DNA from 3 places in the Streptomyces sp. NPDC127595 genome. Region 3 is predicted to be linked to each of the others. Evidence: riboswitches for the same ligand, from Rfam matches in the RefSeq annotation. Region 3 holds a riboswitch; each other region holds the start of a gene.
The links. A riboswitch is a leader RNA that binds a small molecule or an ion and turns the genes downstream of it on or off. The one in region 3 is predicted to bind cyclic di-AMP.
Positions count from the first base shown of each region.

Region 1: another riboswitch for cyclic di-AMP. It lies ahead of ACFVKT_RS29150 (NlpC/P60 family protein); the one in region 3 lies ahead of ACFVKT_RS19930 (transglycosylase family protein).
Region 2: another riboswitch for cyclic di-AMP. It lies ahead of ACFVKT_RS14145 (M23 family metallopeptidase); the one in region 3 lies ahead of ACFVKT_RS19930 (transglycosylase family protein).

Region 1 is NZ_JBHXWK010000010.1:150,899-155,262, reverse strand. Features, by position in the region: gene ACFVKT_RS29160 (hypothetical protein) at 1-156, shown strand, start outside; gene ACFVKT_RS29155 (tellurite resistance/C4-dicarboxylate transporter family protein) at 382-1,368, opposite strand; gene ACFVKT_RS29150 (NlpC/P60 family protein) at 1,511-2,668, opposite strand; cyclic di-AMP (ydaO/yuaA leader) riboswitch at 2,676-2,847, opposite strand; gene pcrA (DNA helicase PcrA) at 3,328-4,364, shown strand, end outside.
Region 2 is NZ_JBHXWK010000003.1:680,984-685,347, forward strand. Features, by position in the region: tRNA gene ACFVKT_RS14135 (tRNA-Met) at 5-78, shown strand; gene ACFVKT_RS14140 (PP2C family protein-serine/threonine phosphatase) at 319-1,452, shown strand; cyclic di-AMP (ydaO/yuaA leader) riboswitch at 1,698-1,855, shown strand; gene ACFVKT_RS14145 (M23 family metallopeptidase) at 1,867-2,898, shown strand; gene ACFVKT_RS14150 (aldo/keto reductase) at 3,036-3,983, shown strand; gene ACFVKT_RS14155 (PrsW family intramembrane metalloprotease) at 3,999-4,364, opposite strand, start outside.
Region 3 is NZ_JBHXWK010000006.1:18,145-22,508, forward strand. Features, by position in the region: gene eno (phosphopyruvate hydratase) at 1-766, opposite strand, end outside; gene ACFVKT_RS19930 (transglycosylase family protein) at 1,180-1,872, opposite strand; cyclic di-AMP (ydaO/yuaA leader) riboswitch at 1,878-2,042, opposite strand; gene ACFVKT_RS19935 (transglycosylase family protein) at 2,238-3,110, opposite strand; gene ACFVKT_RS19940 (hypothetical protein) at 3,661-3,900, opposite strand; gene ACFVKT_RS19945 (hypothetical protein) at 3,916-4,287, opposite strand.

The sequences.
Region 1 (4,364 bases), on a different contig from region 3:
AACAACATCAAGATCGGCGTGAAGCTGGCACTGCTGATCGTGATCCTGGGGCTCGTCTACGTGAAGCGCGACGACGAGAAGGTGGAGAAGGGGCTCTTCGGGCTCGTCGGGCTGCTGACCACGGCGAACATCTTCATCGCGGTGTTGTGGACGTGAGGGGCCGGTTCGTCGCGGTGCTGTGGACCTGAAGGCTGCTCCGGTTCGTCGCGGTGCTGTGGGCCTGAAGATTGCTCCGGTTCGTCGCGGTGCTGTGGACCTGAAGGCTGCTCCGGTTCGTCGCGGTGCTGTGGACCTGAAGGCTGCTCCGGTTCGTCGCGGTGCTGTGGGCCTGAAGATTGCTCCGGTTCGTCGCGGTGCTGTGGACCTGAAGGCTGCTCCGGTTCACTGCGGTGGCGTGGACCTGAGGCCTCCGGCTCGGCGCGGTGTCGTGGACCTGACGGCTCCTGCCGCCACCGTCAGCCAGGCGGCCACCGCGATCCACAGCAGCACCTCTCCCAGCCCGTCGAGCCACGAGACATCGAGGGCGCTCGAGACCGCCAGGGCCGCCACCGCCGTCATCCCCAGCGGGAACACGGTCGCCCAGCGCCGCACGTCGTAGCGCAGGCGCGGCCGGGCCAGTTCCGCGCCGGCCAGGACGCAGTACCAGGCGAGGGCCAGGACGAGCAGGGCGGTGGTGACGGCGCGCAGGACGCCGTTGTCGTCGTCGTTCCACAGATACGCGTCGACGTTGTGGGCCGCGACGAGCGTGGCCCCCGCCAGCGCCGAGAGGGCCAGCGCACCGCCCGCGATCCAGTGGTCCCCGGCGCCCGTCACCACCTCCCTGATGTCGAAGTGCGTGAACGCCACCCCGTAGAGCACGATCCCGAGCCAGAACAGCACCAGCGCGGCATGCGCGAGCCAGTCCGCGCCCACGGCAGCGGCGAGCGTGGCGCCCAGCACCGAGAGCCCCTGTGTGGCCACGCACACGAGGAACACCCCGCCCGGCATACGACGACTCCAGTGCCGTACGACGGAGAAGAGCAGCACCGGCCACAGCACGGCCGACAGCGCCAGCAGCGCCTCGGCGACCTCCTGCCAGCCCAGCGCGGACACCCGCGTGCCGAGGACCGTCGTCGCCGCGACGGCGGTGAGCCCGGGGAGCGTGCTCGCCTCCGTCGCCCAGCGCGGCCGGTCCCGTACCAGCCGTACGGCGAAGTCCGCGGCGAGCGCGAGCCATGCGACGGACGCCAGGGCCAGTGCGGCACGGGACAGCGTCTCGTAGCCGGTCAGCTGCAAGCCGACCGAGATGATGCCGGTCGCCAGGACGGCGGCACCGGCGGCGGGCGGCCGCTCGGCCCACCAGGCGCGGAGCTGGGAGAGGGCTGGCATGGGCCCGATGCTAAGGATCTTCGGGCGGGTTGCCCGCGGGGCACGCGCGTGGGGGGATGAAAACGCAGGGCACGCACGCGTGGAGCACGAAAACGTGCTCCACGCGTGCGTGCCCCGCGGAAGATGTCGTGCGGGCGATGCGTTACGCGGGCCGCACCACGCTGTGGATGGCCGACTCGCCGTCGTAGAAGATCGACTCCTCGCGGACGTACGCGCCCGGTTTCGGGGCGTGGATCATCATGCCGTTGCCTATGTAGAGGCCCACGTGGCTGACGTCGCCGTAGAAGAAGACCAGGTCACCGGGCTGGGCGTCGGCGAGGGAGACGGTCGTGCCGGCGGTCACCTGGTCGTAGGTGACGCGCGGGAGGGTGACTCCGGCGGCCTTCCAGGCGGCCTGGGTGAGGCCCGAGCAGTCGTACGAGCCGGGGCCCGTGGCGCCCCAGACGTACGGCTTGCCGACCTGGGCGCGGGCGAACGTGAGGGCCTTGGCCGCCTTCGTCGCGTACGCGGCGTCGGTGGTGGTGGTGGTGGCCGACCCGGAGATGCCGGTCGTCGCGCTCGACGACGACTCCTGGGCCGCCTGCGCCGCGGCGTCGGCGGCTGCCTGCTGCTGCGCCAGCTCCGCCGCCTTGCGCTCGGCCGCCTTGCGCTGCTCCTCCTCGATCGCGGCGAGCCGCGCCTTCTCCTCGACGGTGAGCTGCGAGAGCAACTCGCGCGCCTTGGCGAGCTTCTGCTGCACGTCGGTCTTGGACGCCTGAAGGGCGTTCTGCGACGTGGTCAGCGTCTCCAGGCTCTGGGACGCCTCCGTGCGCTTCTCGGTGGCAGCGGCCTGCTCAGTGACGTAGTCATCGACAGCCGCCTTCTGGCGGGTGGTCAGACGGCTCATCAGCTGGGTCTGGTCGAAGTAGTCCTGCGGATTGTCGGCCAGCAGGAGCGAGGCGGTGTCGGGTGCCGCGGCCCCGGTGCGGTACTGCGCCGCGGCGTACGAACCCAGCTCCTCACGCGCGGTGTTGAGCTTCTCCGCGCGCTGGGCGACGTCGTCGAGGAGGGTGTCGACCTTCTTGCGCTGCTTGGTGGTCTTCTCCTTGGCCGCGTTGTACTTGTCGGTGGCCGACTCAGCCTGCCGGTAGAGGGCGTCGACCTTCTTCTCGACCTCTTCGAGGCTCGGCTTGGGCTCTTCAGAGGGCGCGGCGTTCGCCGTCTGGGAGAGCAGGGCCACCGAAGTGAGGGCCGCCGTGGCTAGAGCGGGGGCCGTACCCGCCACGCGCGATCCCGAGAACCATTTGCGTTGCGACGCCAAGGGAGGCGACTCCTTCCATCATCCGCCTACCGGGTTAGCTGTCGGGTTCGGGCGGGTGGTTCGGAAGGGTTGCCCTACGGTCCATGCCCGACAAGGCAGTTGGACCGATTCACCCCAAGTTCGGTGGGTCCCCGGTTCCGGCTGCCACGAGGGCGCACCGAATTCGGCGGAGGCCACCGCGGCCCGGCGACGTTCGCCGGTGGGGGTCGGGCGGCCTGGTCAGCACGCTAGCCAACTCGTGCGGCTTCTGTGAAGGTTGATGTTCGAAATGCCCGATACGTTTTCGTGACCTTAGTCATGAGGTTCGTCGCCCGTCGTCAATTCGGATGGGTATCGGGTGAGTTGTGCGGAGGGGTGGTTTCCTCGGTCTCTTTCGGGCGGTCGCGGTGGGGGGCTGTTCCCGGTCGGGCGTCGCGGCGAACTCGTGCAGCGGGATCTTGTACGGCGGACAGGTGCCAGTCCTTTGTCGCGCTGGTCGCAGGCTGTGTCGGTGTGGTTCCGTAGGGTCGTCGGGTCCGGGAAGCCCCTCCGGTGCTGAGCGCCGTCTCGAGTTCCGGCTGGGCACCGTCACGAGTTCCGGCTGAACGCCGTCACGAGTTCCGGTCGAGTTTTCGGGGTGGCGGCGGGGTGTCAGTGGGGCCGCCTAGACTCGGAGAGCGATGAGCAGCCTCTTTGATGACAGCTTCCTGGCGGACCTCAAGCCCTCGGGGGCGCATGAGGAAGAGCCCCCGCCCCCGCCCGAGGACGGGGCGGCCGAGCAGCTTCCGGACGACTTGTTCGGCGGCCGCTTCGACGTGCCGCCGAGCCGGGACGCGTACTACCGCGACGGCGCCCCGCGCCCCGTCGTGGACGCGGCCGCGCTCCTGGACGGGCTGAACGAGAACCAGCGGGCGGCCGTGGTGCACTCCGGCTCGCCCCTGCTCATCGTGGCCGGCGCGGGTTCCGGCAAGACCCGCGTGCTCACGCACCGGATCGCGTATCTGCTGGGCGAGCGCAATGTCCACCCCGGGCAGATCCTCGCGATCACCTTCACCAACAAGGCCGCGGGCGAGATGAAGGAGCGCGTCGAGCACCTCGTCGGCCCGCGCGCCAACGCCATGTGGGTGATGACCTTCCACAGCGCGTGCGTCCGGATCCTGCGCCGCGAGAGCAAGCGGCTCGGCTTCACCTCGTCGTTCTCGATCTACGACGCCGCCGACAGCAAGCGGCTCATGGCCCTGGTCTGCCGTGACCTGGACCTCGACCCCAAGCGCTTCCCGCCGAAGTCCTTCAGCGCCAAGATCTCCAACCTGAAGAACGAGCTGATCGACGAGGAGGACTTCGCCGCCCAGGCCACCGACGGCTTCGAGAAGACCCTCGCCCAGGCCTACGCGATGTACCAGTCGCGGCTGCGCGAGGCCAATGCGCTCGACTTCGACGACCTGATCATGACGACGGTCAACCTGCTCCGCGCCTTCCCCGACGTCGCCGAGCACTACCACCGCCGCTTCCGGCACGTCCTCGTCGACGAGTACCAGGACACCAACCACGCGCAGTACGCCCTGGTGCGCGAACTCGTCGGCACCTCCGAGCACCCCGTGGACGTCCCGCCCAGCGAGCACGACCTGCCGCCCGCCGAGCTGTGCGTCGTGGGCGACGCCGACCAGTCGATCTACGCCTTCCGCGGCGCCACCATCCGCAACATCCTCCAGTTCGA
Region 2 (4,364 bases), on a different contig from region 3:
ACGACGCGGGGTGGAGCAGCTCGGTAGCTCGCTGGGCTCATAACCCAGAGGTCGCAGGTTCAAATCCTGTCCCCGCTACTGAAGGCCAAGGGCCGGAACTCGGATTCACGAGTTCCGGCCCTTGGTGTTTCCGGGTATGCGCGGGCGTCCCTCGGTCGGCCCACACCGGTCGCCCTCCGGCCCCGCTCCGGGAAATCTGGACGGGTGGGGCAGCAAGCAGGTGAGCAGCGGGCGGGGGATCCGGACGACCCGGACGACCCGCGTGCGTCGTACGACCCGTCGTACGACCGGTCCGGTGGGCGGTTGCCGGGGGACCCCGTGCCCGATCCCGGGCTGGGGGTGGGGGACGTAGCGCTGCCCGGGGCGGCGGGAACGGACGGGCCGAGGACCTCGTACACCCAGAGGTTCGTCCGGGTGCTTCCCGCCCTGCTCATCGTCGCCGGGATTCTCTATGAGTACTTCACGCCGAGGGACTTCACCGGCGCCCCCCTCTTCACCGCCGCCGCGCTGGTGGCGGCGCCCCTCTACTCGCTGCGCGGCACCGTACTGACCGGGGCCATGGCCGCCGTGGGGGCCGTCGCGGTTCAGATGAAGCTCGGAGTGGCGCTGCAGGCCGAGGCGGTCACCGAAGTGGTCACGGTGGCGACGGCCGCCGTCCTGGCCGCCCTCATCAACGTCGTCGTCCGGCGCGGCAACGCCCGGCTCGCCTCCGTCCGTGAGATCGCCGAGGCCGCCCAGCGCGCCGTACTGCCGCAGCCCGAGGAGCGGATCGACGGGCTCGACGTCGCGGCGCGGTACGAGGCGGCGCAGGAGGACGCGTTCATCGGCGGTGACCTGTACGCGGTGCAGGACTCCCCGTACGGCGTACGCCTGGTCGTGGGCGACGTACGCGGCAAGGGCATGGGCGCGGTGGCCGCCGTCGCCGTCGTGATCGGGGCGTTCCGGGAGGCGGCCGAGCAGGAGACGACGCTGGAGGCGGTCGCGGGGCGCCTGGAGCGGGCTCTGGCGCGCGAGGGCACCCGGCGCGAGAGCCTCGACGCCTTCGAGGGGTTCACCACGGCGGTACTGGCGGAGATCCCGCACGGCGAGGAGGTCGTACGGATCGTCAACCGTGGCCATCCCCCGCCGCTGCTCCTGCACGCGGACGGCACGCTCGTCTCGCTCGACGCCGAGGATCCCGCACTGCCCCTGGGAATGGGCGAGTTGGGCATGTGGCCCGACCGCGCGCAGGAGACGGAGTTCCCGCGCGGGGCCATGCTGCTCCTCCACACGGACGGGCTGTCCGAGGCCCGCGACGAACGCGGGCGCTTCTACGATCCCGCGGTGAGCCTCGCCGGACGGACCTTCCCCGGGCCCGAGGCACTGCTGACCACCCTCGCCGAGGAGGTCCGCCGGCACTCCGGCGGCGGCACCACGGACGACATGGCGCTGCTTGCCGTACGACGTCCGTGAACGCCCTCGTTCACGTTGTTACCAGGGGTGATCGAATGGCGTCCCTCCGCATAACATCTGACGCATCGTCAGAAAACCTGTGACCGACAAGTGGTGGTCAACTCGCCCGTTTTACGGCGGTGATGACCTGAAAGTCCTGGCCAGAAGCGTTAATGATCAGTCAGAACGGCTTGGAATCCGGTGCCCGCGTCTATTAACGTTCGATAACGCAGCGCGGTAGTCCCAGCCGTCACAAGAGTCGGCTCCGTGCGCACGCGCCGAATCCCGCAAGGGAACCGGGGAACCACCAACTTGGGGTGAATCGAGCGTCTACCGCGGTGGGAACACCAGCGGTTGACGCGCGTAGGAGACCTTCCTGCTCCGAACCCGTCAGCTAACCCGGTAGGCGAGAAGGAAGGAAAGGAGCACGCCCACGTGGCGTCGAACCCGCCTGCCCAGGCACCCTCGTACCCGCCGAGCCAAACGCACACCTTCGGTTACGGCATGGACGACGAGGGCCCCCGGGAGGAGTGGAATCCCACCGAGGAATCCCTCCGTCCCATCCGCGGCCGGCACCGCGTCTCCAAGCAGCGCGGAGGCGGCGGACTCGCTCGCAGCTCCACCGTTCTGGGCGTCGGTGTCATAGCCGCCGTCGGCGCCGGTGGCATGGCCACCGCGGCGCCCGGCAAGCCGCCGGTGTCGATCTCCGTGCCCGACCTGCCGTCCGTCGGCTCGATCCTCACGGACGACAGCTCCGCCGACGAGGCCAAGGGCTCCACCACCCCGCTCACCAGTGCCGGTCTGACGATCGCCGACACCGAGCAGGGCGCGACCGACGCGGGCGAGGTCCTGCGTTCGCGCATCATGCAGCAGGCCGAGGTCCAGAAGGACCAGGCCGACACCGCGGCCCAGCAGGCCGCCCAGGCCGCCGCCGTGAAGAAGGCCTCCGACGCCGCCGCCGAGGAGCAGAAGGCGGCCGAGGCCAAGGAAGCCGCCGCGAAGAAGAAGGCGGAGGAGGAGGCCGCGGCCAAGGCGGAGGCCGAGCGCCTCGCCGAGCTCGCCAAGAGCTACACGCTGCCGACCTCCTCGTACACGATCACCTCGACCTTCGGTCAGGCCGGCGCACTGTGGTCCTCCGGCTACCACACCGGCCTCGACTTCGCCGCTCCCACGGGCACCCTGATCAAGGCGGTCCACAGCGGCACCGTCACGGAGGCCGGCTGGGCCGGGTCGTACGGCTACCGCACGATCCTCACCCTCGACGACGGCACCGAGCTGTGGTTCTGCCACCAGTCGTCGATCAGCGTCAGCGTGGGGCAGAAGGTCGCCACCGGTGATGTCATCGGGCGCGTGGGCGCGACGGGCAATGTCACCGGGGCGCATCTGCACCTGGAGGTCCACCCGGACGGCGCGGCGACCGGGATCGACCCGATGGCGTGGCTGCAGAGCAAGGGGCTCAACCCCTGACCTGCACGTTTCCTCACGGGTGCGTAGTTCCGTAATCCCCTGATCCCCGGCAGCCCTGACATCATCCCCCCGACGTCAGGGCTGCCGGTCTGATACATGTGGAATACAGTCATTCGCTCGGGACGTTGGATCCTGACATGACGACTACTCTTCGCAAGCTCGGTTCGTCCGGCCTCGAGGTCTTCCCGCTGGCCCTCGGCGGCAACGTGTGGGGCTGGACCGCCGACGAGGCCGAGTCCTTCGCCGTGCTCGACGCGTACGCGGCCGCAGGCGGCAACTTCCTCGACACCGCCGACTCGTACTCGGCGTGGATCGAGGGGCACAAGGGCGGTGAGTCCGAGACCATCATCGGCAAGTGGGTCAAGGCGCGCGGCAACCGCTCCGACATCGTGATCGCCACCAAGGTCAGCCAGCACCCCGAGTACCAGGGGCTGTCCGGCGACAACATCAAGGCTGCGGCGGATGCTTCTCTGCGCCGTCTGGACACCGACTACATCGACCTCTACTTCACGCACTTCGACAAGCCCGAGGTGCCGGTCGAGGAGATCATCGGCGCGCTCGACGAGCTGGTGAAGGCCGGCAAGGTGCTCAACATCGCGGCCTCCAACATCTCACCCGAGCGGCTCCAGGAGTCCCTGGACTTCTCCGACCGAGAGGGCCTCGCCCGCTACGTCGCCCTCCAGCCCGAGTACAACCTGGTCTCGCGCGACACCTACGAGGGCCCGCTGCGCGACATCGCCTCCCGCTCGGGCCTGGCGGCCGTCCCGTACTTCGGCCTCGCGTCCGGCTTCCTCACCGGCAAGTACCGCCCGGGTACGAAGGTCGACTCGCCGCGTGCGGCGGGCGCGGCCAAGCACCTGGAGACCGAGCGGGGCCTGCGCGTCCTTGCCGCCCTCGACGAGGCTGCCCAGGCCCACGACGTGCCGGTCGCCACCGTCGCCCTGGCCTGGCTCGCCGCCCAGCCGACGGTCGCGGCGCCGATCGCCTCCGCACGGAACGTGGAACAGCTTCCGGCGCTGCTGGGAGTGGCGGACCTCGTCCTCACGGACACGGAACTGGGCAGGCTGACGGAGGCGTCGGCGTAACCCCTGCCGTACGTCCTACGAGCGGTACGGGTTGTACGCGGGGTACGGCGTCGCGGTCCCGTAGGGCTGCCAGTAGGGCTCGCTGTGCGCGGACCCGTACGTGGGCCAGGGCGGTGGCGGGACCACCGGAAGCTGAGCCGCCGCCCGGGCCGCGTACGCCAGGGCCGGGCGGGCGGCCTCGCGGCGGCGCCACAGCTCGTGGAGCAACTCCCGCTCCCGTGCGACGAAGTCGGCGCCCGCGCGGCCGTCGCGTGCCCGGTGCCGCAGGAACGCCAGCGAGGTCGCGTACGCCTCGTACTCGGCGACGGAACGGGCGGCGGGCTTGCCGAGGTGGCGGGCGGCGTACTTGCGGGCGATCCGGCGCGCCTGCATCGAGCCGAG
Region 3 (4,364 bases):
ACTTGCCGTCCTTGTAGAACTCGGACGCGGCGACGTCGAGCGCGAGCCCGATCTGCTCGCCGGGGATGTAACCGGCCTGCTTGATGGCCTCGATGATGAGGTCGAGCGCGGCGCGGTTGGACTCCAGGTTCGGGGCGAAGCCGCCCTCGTCGCCGAGGCCGGTGGACAGGCCCTTGGTCTTCAGCACCTTCTTGAGGGTGTGGTAGACCTCGGCGCCCCAGCGCAGCGCCTCGGAGAAGGACTCCGCGCCGATCGGGGCGATCATGAACTCCTGGATGTCGACGTTCGAGTCGGCGTGCGACCCGCCGTTCAGGATGTTCATCATCGGAACGGGCAGCAGGTGCGCGTTCGGGCCGCCCAGGTAGCGGAAGAGGGGCAGGTCGCTGGCCTCGGAGGCGGCGTGGGCGACGGCGAGGGAGACGCCGAGGATGGCGTTGGCGCCGAGCGAACCCTTGTTGTCGGTGGCGTCCAGGTCGAACATCGCCTGGTCGATCAGGCGCTGCTCGGTGGCGTCGTAACCGACGAGCTCCGGGCCGATCTGCTCGATGACGGCGAGGACGGCCTTCTCGACACCCTTGCCGCCGTAGCGGTTGGGGTCACCGTCGCGCAGCTCGATGGCTTCGAAGGCACCCGTGGAGGCGCCGGACGGGACGGCGGCACGACCGGTGCTGCCGTCATCGAGGCCGACCTCGACCTCGACGGTGGGGTTGCCTCGCGAGTCGAGGATTTCCCGGGCTACGACGACGTCGATGGACGGCACGAGCATCTCCTTCAGGAATGTGACGCGGCTACGCGGGACTGTGGCAGCCCCGCGGGATGAGCCTAACCGGCTCCGGGGGATCGGCCAGCCGGTCTACCCCCTCTTGTGCAGAACTGAGGGCAAATATTGTTCCCGAACGGAACAAAAAGGTGATGAAAGAGGGGTGGCGACGACGACGGATGGGCCGGCGCGGGAAATGAAAAACCCCGCCCCGGTGCGTACGGGGGAACACGCACCGGAGCGGGGGGCCCGTGGGGGACGGGGGTGACCCACACGAGGCCTTCAGTATGGAGACCACGTATAGGAGCGGGCTGTGGTTCAACTGCGAAGCGGCTGTCAGTGGCCGGCCGACCGCCGTCGGCCGTCGATCCGGGCCGTCAGCTCAGGTGGAACTGCTGCCGGCCGAGGTGGAGCCGCCGTCAGCTCAGGTGGAGCTGCTGACCCGGGTAGATGAAGTCCGCGTCGTCGATGATGTCCTTGTTCAGCTCGAACAGCTTCTGCCAGCCACCCTTGACGTTCTTCGCCTCGGCGATCGCGCTGAGGGTGTCGTCCTTCTTCACCTTGTACTCGCCGTCGCCCTTCTTGACCGTCTTACCGGTCGGGGTCTCGACGGTCTCCTTCTTGGCGGTCTCCCGCTCCGAGGAACGCGAGGCGCGCTGCTCGTCGGTCTTCGCGCTCGGCGTGCTCGGCTTGCTCTGTGTGCTCGGCTGCGACGGGGTGGTGCTGCCGGAGTCGTTCGCGGCGTTCGACAGGCCCGTGCCACAGGTCGGCCAGGCACCCTTGCCCTGCGCGGCGAGAACCTTCTCGGCGACGGATATCTGCTGGGACTTGGAGGCCTGGTCGGCGGTGGAGGCGTACGAGCTGCCGCCGTACGCGGACCAGGTGGAGGCGGAGAACTGCAGGCCGCCGTAGTAGCCGTTGCCCGTGTTGATGGACCAGTTGCCACCGGACTCGCACTGGGCGACGGCGTCCCACTCGGAGGTGGTGGCGGCGGAGGCGGTACCGGCGGCCATCAGCGGGGCGGCGACGGCGACGCCGGTCACTCCGGCGAGGGCGACGATACGGGTGGCCTTGGACGGGCGACGGTGCTTGCCCTTGCACGAACGCAGCATGAAGTAGATCCCCTCACCGACGCCTACGAGGTGAGCTGTCGGGTTCGGGCGGGTGAGTGCCCGGTCGCGCACCTTGCGGTGCACGTCTTCACCCCAAGCCGCTCCCGGTCAACTACCGGGCGCAGCGCTTACCTTGGGTCCCCCGCTCCTGCCTACGGCGCTTGACGCGACGACTGTTCCCGTACGGCCGCTGGCAGGATTCGGCGTTGCGACCGTCGGGGCTCACTGTGGCGAGCGGTCACGACCGTAGGCAGGCGATCGGCGGAATATCAAAGACGATCAAGGGGTCTGAGATCCATCTCTCATTCTCGCCAAACTGGACATTCCATGGCGAACCATGACGTGAACTCCCGCTGCATTTCGCCCTATTCAGCACCAACTGCAAGGCTCTGACCGGGCAGGATGAGGTTCGCGTCGGCGCCGACCGTCTCCTTGTTCTCGGCATAGAGCTCGGTCCATCCGCCGTCGAGGCCAAGGGCGTCGGCGATGAGCGAGAGACTGTCGCCGGCACGGACGACGTACGCGCCGTCCACGACGGAGCGAGCCGCGTCGGAGTCACGCGAGGCGTGCCGCCCGGAAGTGGCGTCGTCCGTACGGCCGTCGGTCGCACCCTCGGTGGCGGTGTCACCGCGGTGACGCCCTGCACTGGTCGCCTCATCCTCGGGCGCACTCGAAGACTCGTCAGTCTGGGCGGACTTATCCGATTCATCACTGTTCGCGGCAGTTGAGCCGGTGCTCGCGTCCGCACTCGCTGCCGCGTCCGGGGTGGCGGACTTCGTGGAGTCTGTGGCGTCTGCGGCGGTCTCGGTCGCGTCCGCGGAGGGCGAAGCGGCCGGAGAGGGGGTGGACGATTCGGACGGGTCGGCGGAAGCGGACGCGTCGGGCGACAAGTCGTCCGCCACGCCCGTGTCGACCTCCACCGAGGCGGAGTCCTTGCTGAGCCCGGAGAGGGGTCCGCAGGTGGGCCAGGCGACGAGCCCCCGGCCGTCCAGGATCTTCTCGGCGACGGCTATCTGCTGCGAGCGGCTGGCCTGGTCGGCACTCGGGGCGTATTCGAGGCCGCCGTAGTTCTCCCAGTCCCACTCGGTCACATGCAGCCCGCCGTAGTAGCCGTCGCCGGCGTTCTGGCTCCAGGAGGCACCCGTCTCGCACTCCGCGACGCGGTCCCAAGTGGTGGTGTCGGCCGCGCTCGCGCTCGTGGCACCGAGCAACGGGATCGCGATGGCCGATCCGGTCACTCCTGCCGCGACGATGAGAGCCGGGGCCTGACGGGGTCGACGATGGCGGCCGTTCCCGGAGAGCATGCGGAAGCCCTTTCATGTGACAGCAGGTGACTACAGCGACATACGGCGACGTCAGACGACGCCTGCGACGCATGATCCGCGCTGTTCGTCGAACGTATCCGCACCCGAACGCTTGTCACAAGTCGATGCAGCGTAGATCACGTGAAGATCACAATGTTGATGGACCGTCAGCTTTTCGCGATCGGTCAAGTCCCTTGAGACCGCGATGGATCGTCAGCTTTTCGCGATCCGTCAAATCCCCTGCGACCGCCCGGCGGACAACCGGAGCGGAGCCGTGAACTCCACCGGAAGTGTGCGCAATCCCCGCATAATGAGCCCGCCACGCCAGCGCAAATCGGCGGAATCCCCTGCGAGTTGGAGGTCGGGGAGGCGGGTGCTCCGGCCTCCCCGGCGCGGGGAGGCCGGGTACGTCAAAGCCGGTGAAATGTGCCGGGCCACGGAGTGTCACGAATGAGCCGGCCGCAGACCCGGCACCGGGTTTGGGCTACCGCCGCGTCCCCGTGTCCTCAGCGACCGCACTACGGACTTCGACGAGCCGGCGGGCCCGGAACCGACCGGTGACTGTGAGCCGTGGCAGGGTCGGCCGCTTGTACGCGTCGACTCCGACGGTGTCGGAGTCCAAATCGGACTCGCCCTTGCGGTACTCGGCCAGCGTTCTGAGCTGGTCGGCTGAACCGGTGTAGCCGATGCCGCGCATCTGCCCGTCCACCGTCCAGATGGACACCGCGCGCGTGTCCATCTACCAGGACAGACACCGGTCGTCGAACGGCTGCGCCGCCTCGGGCCGGAAGACGACCGGCGAGCCGGTGGCCCTCCGGTCCCGCTTCGATGCCGGGCTGCCCAGCCGCCCGGCTTTGGGACTCGCCGCGAGCGCGCTATAGGCGTCGACGACCTTCTTCACCACCCGCACCGCGGGCTGCGCAGACAGCCCGAACGCCGCCTTGATGTCCGCGTAGAGCAGCTTCTGCAACCCGTTGCGGTCTCTCACACCCGTCTCGAAAGCGATCCGGGAGACGTGGTCGGCTGCCCGGTTGCAGGCACGCAGGGTCGCCTCCAGTGCTGCCGCCTGCTCCGGCGACGGCAACAGCTTCACCTGCACCACCAGCTTCACAACACCCGAACCTAGACAGCGTCCCGCACACACGGGCGAACTTCGCACACAGCCACCCGCCCTCGCGACCACCCCGC